Linked DNA regions of Halorhodospira halophila. The protein of the gene in region 1 binds, or shares a complex with, the protein of each later gene. Links are inferred from orthologs where the notes say so. Each region holds a gene or a part of one and is shown in the gene's direction. Other genes may lie near its edges. The genes, in order: cheY and CCR79_RS11530.

Region 1 (7,973 bases):
GGTTAAAGAGGAGTTCAAGCAGACCGAGGGCAAGCCGGAGGTCAAGCAGCGGGTTCGCGAGCAGCAGCGGGAGATGACCAACCGGCGCATGATGGAGCAGGTCCCCGATGCCGATGTGGTCATCACCAACCCGGCCCACTACGCCGTGGCGCTCAAATACGATCAGTCGTCCATGCGTGCGCCCACGGTGGTGGCCAAGGGCGCCGACCTGCTTGCTGCGCGCATCCGCCAGATCGCCGAGGAGAACGACATCCTGATCTTCCAGGCCCCGCCGCTGGCACGGGCCTTGTATCATTCCGCCGATCTGGACCAGGAGATCCCGGGCGCGCTCTACTTCGCCGTCGCCCAGGTGCTGGCCTACGTCTACCAGTTCCAGGCCGCGCAGCGCCGCGGCTGGACGCCGCCGCAGCGGCCCGAGCCGGAGGTTCCGTCGGGCTACGACGCCGGCGGCGGTGCACCATCCGATGAGCCAGGAGGGGATAGCCGCCGATGAATTCGGCCATCGCCGATCAGATCCGCAGCCTCGGCTCCCGGGGGCTGGGTACGCCGCTGCTGGTCATTGCCCTGTTGGCGATGATGATCGTGCCCCTGCCGCCGCTGGCGCTGGACATGCTGTTCACCTTCAACATCGTCCTGTCGCTGTCGATCCTCCTGGTCACCGTCTACATCATGCGGCCGCTGGAGTTCGCGGTTTTCCCGACGATCCTGCTGGTGGCCACGCTGCTGCGCCTGGCGCTGAACATCGCCTCGACGCGGATCATCCTCCTCGACGGTCATACCGGCACCGACGCGGCGGGCAACGTCATCCAGTCGTTCGGCGAGTTCGTCGTTGGCGCCAACTACGTGGTCGGCTTCGTGGTCTTCGCCATCCTGGTGATCATCAACTTCGTCGTGGTCACCAAGGGCGCCGGGCGCATCTCCGAGGTCTCGGCGCGCTTCACCCTGGATGCGCTGCCCGGCAAGCAGATGGCCATCGACGCCGACCTCAACGCCGGGATCATCAGCCAGGAGGAGGCGCGCAACCGGCGCCAGGAGGTGGCGCAGGAGGCCGACTTCTACGGCTCCATGGACGGTGCCGCCAAGTTCGTCCGCGGTGACGCGATCGCCGGCATCCTGATCCTGCTGATCAATATCGTCGGCGGGCTGATCATCGGCATGACCCAGCACGGCATGCCGGCCGACGAGGCCGCCCGCAACTACACCCTGCTGACCATCGGCGACGGCCTGGTGGCGCAGATCCCCTCGCTGGTGCTCTCCAGCGCGACGGCCATCCTGGTCACCCGCCGCTCGGATACGCGGCGGATGACCGACGACATCATGGAGCAGCTGTTCAGCAACCCGCGGGTGCTCTGGGTCGTCGCCGGGATCATCGGCCTGCTTGGTCTGGCGCCGGGGCTGCCGCCGGTGCCGTTTCTCTTCTTCGCCGGGCTGTGCGCGCTGGGGGCGTGGTACGCCGGCAGGCGCGAGGCCGAGGCGGCCGCCGCGGCTCAGCAGCCGGCGGCATCCGAGCAGGCCGATGCCGAGCGGGAGGACCCCGAGCAGAAAGAGCTCACCTGGGACGACGTGCCCCCGGTGGACCCGGTGGGCCTGGAAGTGGGTTACGGCCTGATCCCGCTGGTCGACCGCAATCAGGGCGGGCAGCTGCTGACCCGGATCAAGGGGGTGCGCAAGAAGCTCTCCCAGGACCTGGGTTTCCTGGTCCAGCCGGTGCACATCCGCGACAACCTCGATCTGGGACCCAACGTCTACCGGGTCAGCATCCACGGCGTACCCGTGGCCGAGGGCGACGTGCAGCCCGGCCGCGAGCTGGCCATCAACCCCGGGACGGTCCACGGCGAGCTCTCCGGGACGCCGACCAAGGATCCGGCCTTCGGTCTCGACGCGGTGTGGATCGAGCCGTCGCAGCACGATTACGCGCAGACCCTGGGCTACACGGTGGTGGACGCCAGCACGGTGATCGCCACCCATCTCTCCCAGGAGGTGCAGCGCAACGCCCATCAGCTCTTCGGCCACGAGGAGGCGCAGAAGCTGCTCGACATGCTCGGCCAGAGCCAGCCCAAGCTGGTCGAGGAGCTGGTGCCCAACACCCTGAGCCTGTCCACGATGGTCAAGGTGCTGCAGAATCTGCTCGAGGAGGGCGTGCCCATCCGGGACATGCGCTCCATCGTCGAGGCGCTGGCCGAGCACGGGCAGAAGACCAAGGACCCGGGGCAGCTGACTCAGCACGTGCGCGAAGCGCTCAGCCGCATGATCGTCCAGGAGATCGTCGGCATGCAGCGCGAGGTGCCGGTGATCACCCTGGAGCCGCAGCTGGAACAACTCTTGCTTAATTCCGTGCAGGGTGCCGGGGACGGGGGCGGCGGCATCGAGCCCGGGCTGGCCGAGCGCATGCAGCGCTCGATCGCCCAGGCGGCGGAGCGTCAAGAAGCCGCCGGTCAGCCCGCCGTATTGCTGACGTCACCGCCGCTGCGCCACTGGCTGCGGCGGCTGTCCCGCAACGTGGCGTCGGGGCTTTACGTCCTGTCCTACAACGAGGTCCCGGATGACCGGCAGGTGCGCATCATCGCCAACGTCGGTCAGGGGCAGGAGGAATCGGGCAAGCAGGGGTAACGCACCATGCGAATCAAGCGAATCTTCGCCGCCAATACCCGCGAGGCGCTGCGCAAGGTCAAGGAGCAGCACGGCCCGGATGCCGTGGTGATCTCGTCGCGCAATGTCGACGGCGGCGTCGAGGTGATCTCGGCGGTGGACTACGACGAGCGCGCCGTTCAGGCGGCGGCCCGCGCGCAGGATCCGCGGGCCGCCGAGATCCCGCCCCTGGACGGCTCGCCGGGCCCGCGCCCCGGTGAGCCGGACCTGCCCGCCGCCGAGGACGAGCCGTCCGGGCAGGCGGAGCCGGCCGAGGATGAGGCCGGCCGTGCTCGCGAGGCGGCACTGGCCCGCCTGCGCAGTCTGCGCGCCGGTGGTGCGGTGGCCGACGACGCCCTGCCGCAGCGTGAGGGGGGCGGCCCGTCCCGCGGGCGGCCGCGCATCGACACCGGCGCGGCGGAGCGGGCCCGTGCCAACGCGGCCGCCCATCGCAGTTCCGGCCAGGAGCGCAGCGGCGCCGGCGGCGGCGAGCGCCGCGAGCCGCGTATCGATCTGCGCGTCGGCGGCGCCGACGAGGACGCCGAACTCTTCGACGCCCTCAGCCGCGAGCACCAGGAGGTGGAGCGCAAGCGCGCCGAGCAGCCGCGACGCGAGCCGGCCTCCCGGCCGGCGCGTGGTCGGGGCGGGGCGGCCAGCGGCGGCGAGCCCGGTGGCGACCGGGGCCAGGGGCTCGGCGGGGTCGAGCACGCCGCCGCCATGGGGGCCGCCGCCGAGGCGGCCAGCGCCGGCAACCAGGAGGGCCCGTCTACCGGGGGTGGCTCCGGTGCGAGCCGCCGTCGCGTCGAGGAGGAGCCGGCCTTCCAGGAGATGCGCGAGGAGATCCGCACCCTGCGCAGCCTCTTCGAGAACCAGCTCTCGCTGCTCGAGTGGAACCGCATGGGTCACCGCCACCCGGCCCGAGCCACGGTGATCAAACGGCTCACGGATCTCGGCATGGGCACCGAAGTCAGCCGCAAGCTGGCCGATCACATTGGCGGCGACGAGAACCCCGACACCGCCTTCCGCAAGGCGCTGGCCCTGATCGCCCGGCACCTGCCCATCGCCGGCGACGAGATCGTCGACCGCGGCGGGGTCTACGCCCTGGTCGGCCCCACCGGCGTCGGCAAGACCACCACGGTGGCCAAGCTGGCGGCGCGCTACGCCCTGCGCCACGGCCGCGAGCAGGTGGCACTGGTGAGCACCGACAACTACCGGGTCGGCGCCCAGGACCAGCTGCTGACCTACGCCCGCATCCTCGATGTGCCCGTCTACACCGCCACCAACCGCCATGAGCTGCGGACCATCGTCGACGATCTGATGGACCGCGGCCTGGTGCTCATCGACACCGTGGGCATGAGCCAGCGCGACGTGCGTCTGGCCGAGCAGTTCAAGACCCTGGGCAGCGCCGAGGGGCTGGTGAAGACCTACCTGGTGCTCTCAGCGGCCACCCAGATGGCGACGCTGACCGAATCGGTCAGCGCCTTCGCCGGCGCCGAGCCGGTGGGCTGCATCTTCACCAAGGTCGACGAGGCCTCCAGCCTGGGCGGGGCGATGACCTGCGCCCTGCGCACCAAGCTGCCTATCGCCTATCTGGCCGTGGGGCAGCGGGTGCCGGAAGACCTTCAGGCGGCCAGGGGTGATACACTCGTGCACCGGGCGTGTGCGCTGCTGGACGAGCACGTTCAGGAGGCCGACGAGGAAGCCCTGGCATTGGCTCTCGGTGGGGGAGGCGCATGTTCCTGACAGAGCCAGGCCTCGATCAGGCGGCGGGGTTGCGCAGGATGGCGAAAACCAGACCGGTCAAGGTGGTCGCCGTCACCGGCGGCAAAGGCGGGGTCGGCAAGACCAACGTCTCCGTGAATCTGGCCACTGCGCTCAGTCGCATGGGCCAGGAGGTGATGCTCTTCGACGCCGATCTGGGGCTGGCCAACGTCGACGTGGCCCTGGGCCTGTCGCCCAAGCTCAACCTCTCCCACGTGCTCGCCGGCGAGGCGAGCCTCGATGAGGTCCTCGTCGAGGCCCCCGGCGGCTTTACCATCGTGCCCGCCTCTTCGGGCACCCAGCGCATGGCCGAGCTCACCGCCGCCGAGCACGCCGGGCTGATCCGCTGCTTCAGCGAGCTCCAGCGCGAGGTGGATGTGCTGCTCGTCGACACCGCGGCGGGCATCTCCGAGAGCGTGGTCAGCTTCGTGCGCGCCTGCCGCGAACTGGTCATCGTCGCCTGCAATGAGCCCTCGTCGATCACCGATGCCTACGCCCTGATCAAGGTCCTCAACCGCTACGGGGTCGAGCGCTTCCACCTGGTCGCCAACCGCGTGCGCAGCCGCCGCGAGGGGCAGATGCTGCACCAGAAGCTGGCCGTGGCCACCGAGCGCTTCCTCGACCTGAACCTGGACTTCATCGGCGCCATCCCGGAGGATGATCGCCTACGCCGGGCGGTGCAGAAGCAGCAGCCGGTGGTCGAGACCTACCCGAACAGCCCCTCGGCGCGGGCGTTCGGTGATCTGGCGCGGCGAATCGACGCGTGGCCGACCCCCTCGGGGGCCACCGGGAACCTGGAGTTCTTCGTCGAGCGACTGATCGAATACAGCAGCATGGGGGGAGAGGTGACCTGATGAATGGTCACGCGATGTACACCGCGGTGGCACAGCAGGGCGACGAGGATCTGGTCACCCGCCACGCCTCGCTGGTCAAGCGGATCGCCCACCATCTGGCCAGCCGCCTGCCGCCGAGCGTGCAGCTCGAGGACCTGATCCAGGCCGGTATGATCGGCCTGCTCGAGGCGGCGCGCCAGTACGACTCCTCCCAGGGGGCGAGCTTCCAGACCTACGCCGGCATCCGCATCCGCGGCGCCATGCTCGACGAGATGCGCCGGCTCGACTGGACGCCGCGTTCGGTCCACCGCAAGGGCCGCGAGGTGGCCGAAGCCATCCGCAGCATCGAGCACCGGACCGGGCGGGATGCCCGCGACCACGAGGTGGCCGAGGCCCTGGGGATCTCGGTGGCGGAATACCACAATATCCTGCAGGATGTGTCCTCGGCGAAGGTCTTCAGCATCGACCAGGAGGATCCGGGCACCGGCGAGCCCCACGAGCCCGCCGGGCACGACCCCGGCCCCCTGGCCATGCTGCAGGACGAGGCGTTCCAGGGCGAGCTGGCCGAGGCGATCCGGGAGCTGCCCGAGCGCGAGCGCCTGGTCATGGCGCTCTACTACGATGAGGAACTCAACCTGCGTGAGATCGGCGAGGTGCTCGGGGTCTCGGAGTCGCGGGTCAGCCAGATCCACGGCCGGATCATGCTCAAGCTGCGCAACCGTCTCGGGGAGTGGCGGCGCGAGCAGCAGGAACGAACGGCGTAGCACGGCTTTGGCAAGGCCTCGAGATAGGGGGGCAATGTGGCAGCGGACAAGAACATGAAGATCCTCGTTGTGGACGATTTCTCCACGATGAGGCGGATCATCAAGAACCTGTTGCGCGAACTCGGCTACAACAACGTGGTCGAGGCCGACGACGGCAACACGGCGCTGCCCATCCTGCAGAAGGGCGGGATCGACTTTCTGATCACCGACTGGAACATGCCGGGCATGACCGGTCTGGAACTGCTCAAGCACGTCCGTGCCGACGCCAATCTCAAGGACCTGCCCACGCTGATGGTCACCGCCGAGGCCAAGCGCGAGCAGATCATGGAGGCGGCGCAGGCCGGGGTGAACGGCTACATCGTCAAGCCCTTCACCGCGGCGACGCTGCGCGAGAAGATCGACAAGATCTTCGAGCGGGTCCAGGCAGGCGGGGGATGAGCAGCATGCGCCGGGAGCAGGGCAGCAGCGGCGCCGACCTCGAGGCGTACCGCCGCGCCGCGCAGCAGTTACTGGAGCACGTCGACGCCGGGGACAGCGAGGGTGCCCAGACGGTCATCGACGACCTGACCCACCTGCGGGAGACCGAGCTCTTCCGCGAGCTGGGGACGCTGACCCGGGATCTGCACGAGGCGATCAAGGCGTTCAACTACGACGAGCGCCTGGCCGATATCACCTCCCAGGAGATCCCCGATGCCCGCGAGCGCCTGAACTACGTCATCACGATGACCGAGCAGGCCGCCCACCGCACCCTGACGGTGATCGAGGGCAGTGCGCCGCTGGCGCAGGAGCTGGCCGAGGAGGGGGCACGGCTGGCGGAGCGCTGGCAGGCCTTCCAGCGCCGCGAGCTCAATGTCGAGGACTTCCGCGAGCTCTCCCGCGAGCTGGATGGCTTCCTCAACCGGGTCCAGGCAGACAGTCGGCAGATCAGCGATCAGCTCAACGAGGCGTTGATGGCCCAGGACTACCAGGACCTGACCGGGCAGATCATCCGCAAGGTCATCGCCCTGGTCGAGGAGGTCGAGTCGAACCTGGTCCAGCTGGTGCGCATCTCCGGGCAGCGCTTCGAGGAGGAAGGCCAGCAGCCCTCCACCCGGCCGGCCGAGGACGCCGAGGTGGCCAGCGAGCGGATGCGCCGCGGCGAGGGGCCGACCATGCCCGGCAAGGGTGGCGACGACGTGGTCAGCGGGCAGGACGAAGTGGACGATCTCCTGTCGAGCCTGGGGTTTTAGCCCGGGCACCGAGAAGCCCAACAACAGCGGAGGCCGAGCATGGCCATCGACCTCGACGACGACATCGTGCAGGACTTCCTGGTCGAGTCTCGGGAGATCCTCGACCGGCTGGGCGAGCAGCTGGTGGATCTGGAGCAGCACGGCGAGGACCAGGATCTGCTCAATTCGGTCTTCCGCGGCTTCCACACCATCAAGGGGGGCGCCGGGTTCCTCGGGCTCGATCCGCTGGTTGAGGTCTGCCACCGCACCGAGGACGTCTTCAACCTGCTGCGCAATGGCGAGAAGCAGGTCTCGCCGGAGCTGATGGACACCGTCCTGCGCGCGCTCGATGTGGTGGTCGCGCAGTTCGGGCAGATCGAGAACGGCAGCGACCCGGAACCGGCCTCGGCGGAGCTGCTCCAGGAGCTCGACCGGCTCAAGCAGGCGGATGCCGGTGCGCCGCCGGCCGCCGCCGCAGGGGCAGCGCAGGAGCAGCAGCCGGCCTCCCAGCAAGAGCAGACCGGCGACGACAGCGACGCCGAGTTCGATGAGCTGCTCACCGCCCTGGACGACGGCGACGAGGCCGCCACCTCCGGAGGCGGCGACGAGATCACCGACGCTGAGTTCGAGCAGCTGCTCGACGAGCTCCACGGCAAAGGTCAGCACCAGGGCAAGCCGGTGGCCGAGGATCCGGCCGCGGAGGCCGCCGAACCGGCCTCGGGCGGCGGGGACGACGAGATCACCGAGGAGGAGTTCGAGCAGCTGCTCGACAGCCTCTA
Region 2 (8,217 bases), on another replicon or contig:
CCGCGGTGGGTGCGCCGCTGGCGGGCGCTGGCTGCCGGCTAGCGGCTTTGTATACTAAGGGGGGACAAGCCCGTTCCCAGGGAGGTGGCCGTGGTGTCCATCCGAATCCTTTTGCCGGTGGTGGCGGCCGGGCTGTTGCTAGGGTGTGCGGGCACCGTGCCCGACCCGGTACGCACTGCTCCGGACGAAGCCCCCTCCCTAGCCCAGGTGCGTGCGGATGGCGCCAGCGCCCACGACGGCGAGCGGGTGCGCTGGGGCGGGGAGATCGTCGAGGTGCGCAACGAGGCCGACGCCACCTGGCTGGAGATCGTCGAGCGTCCCCTGCGCCGCGGCGGCGAGCCGCGCGATGCCGACCGCACCGAGGGGCGGTTCCTGGCGCGGGTGGACGGCTTTCTTGAGCCGACCCTCTACGCGCCCGGCCGGCAGTTCACCGTCTCCGGTTCCCTGGATGGGACCGTGAAGGGGGCCATCGGGGAGTACGCTTACACCTACCCGGTGGTAGCGGTCCAAGCCCATCACCTCTGGCAGGAGCCGGCCGATCCCAAGCGCACCACGCCGCGCTCCTATCGCTACGATCCGTGGTACGACCCCTGGTATGGCGATCCCTGGTACCGCCATCCGGGGTATCCCTACTACTACGGGCCCTATCGGCGGCCGTACTGGTGATGGTTGCCGTGGCGCTGTCCCTGGGACGGTCCCCTGCCCGCGCGGCGCGCTGGCTCCTGCTGGCGGCGGTGGCAGGCGTAGCCCTTTTTGGCTGCGCCACCGGGGCGCCCTTCGAGCGTAATGATGACCTGATGGCCGATCTGACCGCGCGCGAGGCCGCTGCCGCCGGCGAGGCAGTCATCGGTAGCCAGGTCCTCTGGGCAGGGCGTATCCTCCAGGTGGAACACTTGGAAGAGACGACCCGGCTCGAGGTGGTGGGGTACCCGCTGGATCGCGCCCAGCGACCCCGCACGGCGGCCTCGCCCGAGGGGCGTTTCCTAGTGGATTACCCGGGCTTCCTGGAGAGCGCCGACTACCGCCCCGGGCGGTTGATCACGGTGCGCGGTGCGGTGGATGCCCTACGCACCGGACGGGTGGGTGAGCAGGCGTTGACCTATCCGGTGGTCGCCACCGAGGACGTCCACCTCTGGCCACCGGCGACGGCCACCAGGAGCCAGCCGCAGGTTCGCTTTGGTGTGGGAGTGATGTTCTCGCGATGACGGATACGCTGATCGACCCGGCGCGCAGCGCTCTGTTGCTGATCGATCTCCAGGAGCGTTTGCTGCCGGCCATCGATGGCGGCGAGCAGGTGGTCGCCGCCGCGGACTGGCTGGCGGGGGTCGCCCACGAGCTCGGCCAGCCCGTCCACGCGACCGAGCAGTATCCGGAACGCCTCGGCCCGACCGTTGCGGCGCTCGCCCGCTCGGTGCCGGCGTCCCGGCGTCATACCAAGATGCACTTCGCCTGGACCCGCGACCCCGAAGCCGCCGGTATCCGCCTGCCGGAGCAGGTGGTCATCGCCGGCACGGAGGCCCACGTCTGCGTCCTGCAGACGGCACTGGGTTTGCAAAAATCCGGTCACCAGGTCTTCGCCGTCGCCGAGGCGGTCGGCTCGCGCCGGCCCGCGGATCGCGAGCTCGCCCTGGCCCGCATGCGCCAGGCCGGTGTGGTGGTGGCGGGGGCTGAGATGGTGGCCTTCGAGTGGCTGCAATGCGCCGGCACCGAGGCATTCCGGCGGCTGTTACCGCGGCTGCGCGAAGGCTGGCAGCCCGCCGCCCGATCTTGAAGCAGAGGAGCCGGCCCATGTCCGATCACCCCGTCATCGACCTGGAAGAGTTGCTCGACAATCTCGGTCGCGATGAGCAGCTGGCGGACATGCTGCTCGAGCGCATGCAGGAAGACCTTCCGTCTCGCCTGGCGGCCCTGCGCGAAGCCCTGGAGCAGGGTGATCCGCAGGCGGTCCACGCGATCTCTCACCCCGTCAAGGGGGCTCTGGCCAGTGTGCGCGCCGTCGAGGCACGGGAGTGCGCCCGTCGCCTCGACGATGCTGCCCGCACCGGCGATCTGCAAACGGCCTGGGGCTGTCTGCCCGAACTCGAGCGGGCCGCCGAGCGGCTCGAGGCCGCCATCGACGCGCGGCGCGCGCGCACCTCCTGATCCCCCGCGTGTGGCGCTGTGGCGGTGAGGTATGCCACTCAAGTTAATGCCGCCTCTTGCCGTTAGCGATGATGACGGGCAATCTCAACGGACAACCGGCAAACGCGTAGGGACATCATGGCGGCCCACCAGCACATCGATCTGGGCGAACAGCTCGATATCACCGTGGCGGCGACCCTCAAAGAGACCCTGGCCGACGCGCTGTCCTCCGGGCAGCCCGTGGCACTGGATGGTGCACGGCTGCAGCAGGTTGACGCCGCCGGCGTCCAGCTGCTCGCTGCCTTCGCACGGGCGGCGGCGAGCCGCGCCGGCTGGTCGTGGCAGGGCGGGGGGGCGCCGGCCCCGGTCACCGAGGCTGCCGCCGATCTCGGCCTGACCGATGAACTCGGGCCCGGCGGCGCAGCCCGCTAACCCCGACAGACTAAGGGAACGAGACGATGGCGAAGATCCTGGCGGTCGATGATTCCGCCTCCATGCGGCAGATGGTGACCTACACCCTCAAGCAGCAGGGCTACGAGGTCACCGAAGCGGTGGACGGCACGGACGCATTGACCAAGGCCAAGGCGGGCGGCTTCGACCTGGTGATCACGGACGTGAACATGCCGAAGATGGACGGCATCACACTGGTCCGTGAACTCCGCGGGCTGCCTACCTTCAAGTTTACGCCGATCCTGCTGCTGACCACCGAGTCGGCACCGGAAAAGAAGCAGGAGGGCAAAGCGGCCGGAGCCACCGGCTGGCTGGTCAAGCCCTTCGATCCGGACCAGCTGGTGAACACGATCAAGAAGGTGGTGCGCTGACGGAAGGCGCCCGGAGCGCCCGACGGGGGGGCGAGCGATGAGCGTAGATCTGAGCCAGTTCCTGCAGACCTTCTTCGAGGAGAGCTTCGAGGGGCTGGACACCATGGAGTCGGGCCTGTTGGAACTCGACCCGGAGCGTCCGGATCCGGAGACCCTCAACAACGTCTTTCGTGCCGCGCACTCGATCAAGGGGGGTGCCGGGACCTTCGGCCTGACCGCCGTCTCCGACTTCACCCACCGCATGGAGACATTGCTCGACCGCCTGCGCGACGGTCAGCAGGCGGTCACACCGGACGCCGTGAACGTGCTGCTCAATGCAGTCGATTGCCTGCGCAGCATGCTCGCGGCGATCCAGAGCGATCAGGCGCTGGACGCCGATGCGATCAGCACCGCGCAGCGTCAGCTCGATGAGCAGCTGGGTCAGACCCCCACTGGTACGGCATCCGGGGCTTCCGGCCCCGCCGGGGATACGGGTGGTGATCGTGGCAGCGCGGGCGGCGGCGGAGACGCGACCCCGCCGTCCGGCGGTGGCGGGTGGTGGATCCGCTTCGAGCCGCAGCCGCACCTTTTCGCTACCGGCAACGACCCGCGGCGCCTGTTTCTGGCGCTGCAGGATCTCGGCGAGCTCGAGGTCGAGTGCGACACCTCGGGGTTGCCGCCCTTCGAGCAGCTCGACCCGGAAACCTGTCAGCTGGCCTGGACGCTGCGCCTCTACGCCGACGTGACCGAGGCGGCGGTGCGCGAGGTCTTCGAGTGGGTCGAGGACGATGCCCGCCTCGAGATCCGTCCCCTTGAGGCTGCCGGGACGGAACCCGCCGCGGCGGCCGAGGGCGGCGCGGCCGCGGCTGTCGCCGCCGAGCCGGCCGCCGGCGCAGAGGCCGCGGCGCCGGCCGGTGGCGAGGGTCGCAAGTCGGCCGCACGCCGGGGCGGCGCGGGTGGGGGCGGGAGCAGCAGCTCCATCCGTGTCGACACCGAGAAGATCGACGCGCTCATCGACATGGTCGGCGAGCTGGTGATCACCCAATCGATGCTCAGCCAGATCGGCAAGGAGTTCACCGCCGAGCGTCTGGAAGAACTCCAGGACGGCCTCGCGCAGCTCGAGCGCAACACCCGCGAGCTGCAGGAGAACGTCATGCGCATCCGCATGGTGCCGATCAGCTTCGCCTACTCGCGGTTGCCGCGCATCGTCCACGACACCAGCCGTGCCCTGGGTAAGGCCGTCGATTTCCAGATGGAGGGCGAGCAGACCGAGCTGGACAAGACGGTGATGGAGAAGATCATCGATCCCCTGGTCCACTTGGTTCGCAACAGCGTCGACCACGGCATCGAGCTACCGGAGGAGCGCGCCGCCGCGGGCAAGCCGGAGACCGGCACCATCACCATCGAGGCGTACCACAAGGGCGGCAACATCATCATCGAGATCGCCGACGACGGTCGCGGTATCAACCGCGACAAGCTGCTTGGCAAGGCCCGTGCCGCCGGCCTGGTGGAAGATGGCAGCGAGCTGGCCGACGAGCAGATCTACGACCTGATCTTCCACCCTGGGCTTTCCACCCACGACCAGGCCACCGAGTACTCCGGCCGCGGCGTGGGTATGGACGTGGTCAAGCGCAACGTCCGCTCCCTTTCCGGCAACATCCATGTGCGCTCCACCCACGGCCAGGGGACGACGATCACCATCTCCCTGCCGCTGACGCTCTCCATCCTCGATGGGCAGCTCTTCCGGGTGGGGGATCAGACCTACATCATCCCGCTGGTCTCGGTCATCGAGTCGCTGCAGGTGGACGCCAGCAAGGTCAGCCGCGTGACCAGCCGCGGCGAGGTCTACCACTGGCGCGAGGGCTACGTGCCTATCGTCCGGCTGCACGAGCTCTTCGACACCGAGCCGGTGCGTCGTGAACTCGGAGGCGGGCTGATGGTGATCGTTGAGGACGAGGACACCTACCTCGGTGTCTTCGTCGACGACCTGCTCGATCAGCAGCAGGTGGTGATCAAGAGCCTGGAGGCCAATTACCTGCAGGTGCCCGGCATCGCCGGGGCGACCATCCTCGGCGACGGCACCGTGGCGCTGATCCTCGATATCGCCGGACTGATCGAGATGAGCCGCGGTGGCCGGCGTCAGCCCTACATCCCCGACCGGGAGGACAGCGATGAGGCCGCCTGAGCCCTTCGTGTCCGGGATCCCCCAGTTTCCAAGCGGAGAGCAGTCATGACTCAGGACAGCGAGCACGGAACCCTCGGAGACGACCGCAAGGCCGCCGCGCTCGGCAGCGGGGCGGATACCGTCGATGCCATGCAGGCGGCGGCCGACGGGGACCAGTACCTGACCTTCACGCTCGGGGAGGAGGAGTACGGTGTGGACATCCTGCGGGTGCAGGAGATCAAGGGCTGGCAGCGTGTCACTCCCATCCCCAACACGCCGCACTACGTCAAGGGCGTGATCAACCTGCGCGGCACCATCGTCCCGGTCATCGACCTGCGCGAACGCTTCGGCATGTCCGCCCAGGAGTACTCGAAGTTCACCGTGGTGGTGATGGTCCGCGTGGTTTCGGCGGGCGGTCGTGAGCGGATCATGGGGCTGGTGGTGGACGCCCTCTCCGAGGTCTACACGTTCCAGTCCGAGCAGATCCGGCCGGCCCCGGAGTTCGGCGCAGCGCTGCGCACCAATTTCCTCCGCGGGCTGGCCACGGTGGACGACAACAAGATGGTCATCATCCTCGATGTCGACGAGCTGCTCAGCGACGAGGATCTGGCCATCGCCGACGATCAGAGCCGGATCGCCGCGGTGGTTCGCGCGGACAGCGAAGGAGGCACGGAGCATGGCAACGACTGAAATGGGTGCCGGGGCGCCGCTGGAGACCGATCGCGACGCCCTCGAGCAGGCCGGCTGGCTGCCTCCGGAGCGCGTCGAGGAGCTGGTCGGGATCGTGGAGCAGATCGCGGAGGGCGATTACGCCAGCGTGCCCCCGGGGCAGTGTCGGGTCTCCGAGGCGTTGCACCGTCTCGCCGAGCAGCTCCTCGACCGGGATACCCGTCAGCTCTGCGAGACCGTGGAGTTGGCCGGCGAGGCGGCCGAGAGCCTGGTTGCGGCATCCGGGATGCGCATGACCATCCGCGAGACCAGCGAGCGTAGCCAGACCATCGCCTCCACCGCCGAGGAGCTGGCGGCCAGTGTGGACACCATCGCGGACAACAGCGCTGCGGTGGCGACCGAGACTGAGCGCGTGCAGGAGCTGGTGGATTCCGGCGACAAGGCCTCGCAGCAGACGGACCAGACCGTTCAGGAGATCGCCGGCCTGGCCGAGACTGCCTCGCAGCGGGTCAAGCAGCTGAACCAGGCCTCCAACGAGATCGGCTCGATCATCGAGCTGATCGAGGAGATCGCTTTCCAGACCAATATGCTCGCCCTCAACGCCTCGGTGGAGGCGGCGCGGGCCGGGCAGGCCGGCGCCGGCTTCTCGGTGGTCGCCCAGGAGGTGCGGCGGCTCGCGGACCAGACCAAGAGCGCCACGGTGGACATCGCCCAGCGCATCCGGACTCTTCGTGACGAAACCGAGGCCATCTCCGCCTCCGTCGAGGAGATGGGCGGTGCCGTCGAGCGGGGCCGCTCGGCCACGGGAGAGACGCGGGAGACCATGCAGCAGGTGGCCGAGCGCATGCGCGGGGTCACCGAGCACATCCACAACGTCTCCTCGGTGATCAACGAGCAGAAGGGCGCGGTGACCGACGTGGCCGAGTCGATCAGCGCGGTCACGGACCGGACCGAGCGCAACGTCACGGACGTGGAGCACACGCTGGAGGCCCTCGGCAAGTCCAACGCCATCCTCACCGAGCAGATCGGGCGTCAGGAGGAGCTCAATCTGCCGCGCTACTTCATCGAGCGCAGCAAGTTCGACCACGTGATGTGGAAGCGGCGCATCGCGGCGATGCTCGCCGGGCGTGAGGATGTCGATCACCGCGAGCTCACCGACCACCACGCTTGTCGCCTGGGCAAGTGGTACGACTTGGTGGAGGAGCCGTGGATCCGCAAGCTGCCCGCCTTCGTCGAGATCGAGACGCCGCACCGGGCGGTCCACGAGCACGGCAAGCAGGCCGCCAAGCTCTACAGCCAGGGCGAGGTGGACGCCGCGGCCGGTGAGCTGGAGCAGCTGGCCGACAACTCTCGCCAGGTCGTGGGTCTGCTCGAGCAGCTCGCCGATGAGATGGACCGGGCGCGTGGGGAGCGGGAATGAGCGCAGCCGGATCGCGCGTTACCTGCTTTCTGAACCAGAAGGGCGGGGTGGGCAAGACCACCTCCTCGGTGAACGTCGCCCACGCCCTGGCCCGGGCCGGGCGCGATGTGGTGGGTATCGACCTCGACCCCCAGGGCCACTTCGCCGCCAGCCTGGGGCTTGAGGGCCTCGATCCGGGGCTCGATGACGTCCTCTTCGATCAGGTGCCGCTGGCCGAGCGCCTGCAGCCCGCCCGGGAGAGGGTCCGTCTGGTGCCGCCGGGGCCGCGTCTGCCCGAGGTGGAGCAGATGGCCGGTGGGCGCGAGCGCGGCTGGCTGCTGCAGCGGGCCGTGGCGGGGCTCGACCCGTTCCCGGACTACGTGGTCATCGACTGCCCGCCCTCGTCGGGACTGCTGGCGATCAACGCGCTGCTCGCTACCGACGAGGTGGTGATGCCGGTCTCCTGCGACTACCTGGCCCTGGAGGGGTTGGCTGGGCTCATGCGCACCCTGATGCGGGTCGAGCGGGGGTTGGGTATCCACACCCGCAAGTGCGTCCTGGTGACCCGCTACAACGGTCAGCGCCGCCTGCCCAAGGAGGTACTCGGCAAGCTCAAGGAGTACTTCCCGGGCCAGGTCCTGAAGACGGCGGTGCGCGACAACGTCGCCCTGGCCGAGGCACCCGGGTTCGGGCAGACGATCTTCGAGTACCGCCCCGAGAGCAACGGGGCGAAGGATTACCGGGCGTTGGCCGAGGACCTGGAGCAACACCGGGTCTTTGAGCCGGCGGCCGAAGCGTAGAGGAGGAGCAGCCGTGGCGAAAAGCAGCGGATCGAGCGGCGGCGACAGGAAAAGTGGCGGCGAGAAGAAGCTCGGTCGCGATCCCCTGGCATGGATGAAGGACGACACGGAACAGCCGTCGGCACCCGAGGAGGCGTCAGCCGCCGGAGCGCCGACGGAGGCACAGGGCGAGGAGCCGGCCGCGGCGCCGGCGCACCAGCAGGTAGCGCAGACGCAGTCAGACAGCGGGGAGAGCACCATGGCGAGCAGCGACCAGAAAAGAAC

Evidence for each region.
Region 2: the proteins of cheY (region 1) and CCR79_RS11530 are in contact, whole or in part, in a solved structure (PDB 1A0O), measured with the Escherichia coli proteins. The link is inferred for Halorhodospira halophila from one-to-one orthologs.

What each region holds. Positions count from the first base shown.
Region 1 is NZ_NHSN01000009.1:136-8,108, reverse strand. Bases 5,024-7,732 are described here. They hold cheY (chemotaxis response regulator CheY), read left to right. Parts: upstream 5,024-6,040; coding sequence 6,041-6,424; downstream 6,425-7,732. Other genes in these bases: CCR79_RS02805 (protein phosphatase CheZ), read left to right, coding at 6,430-7,215; CCR79_RS02815 (RNA polymerase sigma factor FliA), read left to right, coding at 5,243-5,986; CCR79_RS02820 (MinD/ParA family protein), read left to right, coding at 5,024-5,243. Also shown: flagellar biosynthesis protein FlhB, read left to right, coding at 1-493; flagellar biosynthesis protein FlhA, read left to right, coding at 490-2,610; flagellar biosynthesis protein FlhF, read left to right, coding at 2,617-4,371; more of CCR79_RS02820, read left to right, coding at 4,410-5,023. UniProt on the Escherichia coli protein: Involved in the transmission of sensory signals from the chemoreceptors to the flagellar motors.
Region 2 is NZ_NHSN01000028.1:4,305-12,521, reverse strand. Bases 2,590-5,542 are described here. They hold CCR79_RS11530 (chemotaxis protein CheA), read left to right. Parts: upstream 2,590-2,979; coding sequence 2,980-5,106; downstream 5,107-5,542. Other genes in these bases: CCR79_RS11525 (chemotaxis protein CheW), read left to right, coding at 5,236-5,542; CCR79_RS11535 (response regulator), read left to right, coding at 2,590-2,942. Outside these bases: CCR79_RS11565 (metal ABC transporter permease), read left to right, coding at 1-42; CCR79_RS11560 (Slp family lipoprotein), read left to right, coding at 94-666; CCR79_RS11555 (Slp family lipoprotein), read left to right, coding at 675-1,205; CCR79_RS11550 (isochorismatase family protein), read left to right, coding at 1,202-1,771; CCR79_RS11545 (Hpt domain-containing protein), read left to right, coding at 1,789-2,142; CCR79_RS11540 (STAS domain-containing protein), read left to right, coding at 2,260-2,553; more of CCR79_RS11535, read left to right, coding at 2,580-2,589; more of CCR79_RS11525, read left to right, coding at 5,543-5,775; CCR79_RS11520 (methyl-accepting chemotaxis protein), read left to right, coding at 5,762-7,174; CCR79_RS11515 (ParA family protein), read left to right, coding at 7,171-7,953; CCR79_RS13915 (methyl-accepting chemotaxis protein), read left to right, coding at 8,048-8,217. UniProt on the Escherichia coli protein: Involved in the transmission of sensory signals from the chemoreceptors to the flagellar motors. CheA is autophosphorylated; it can transfer its phosphate group to either CheB or CheY.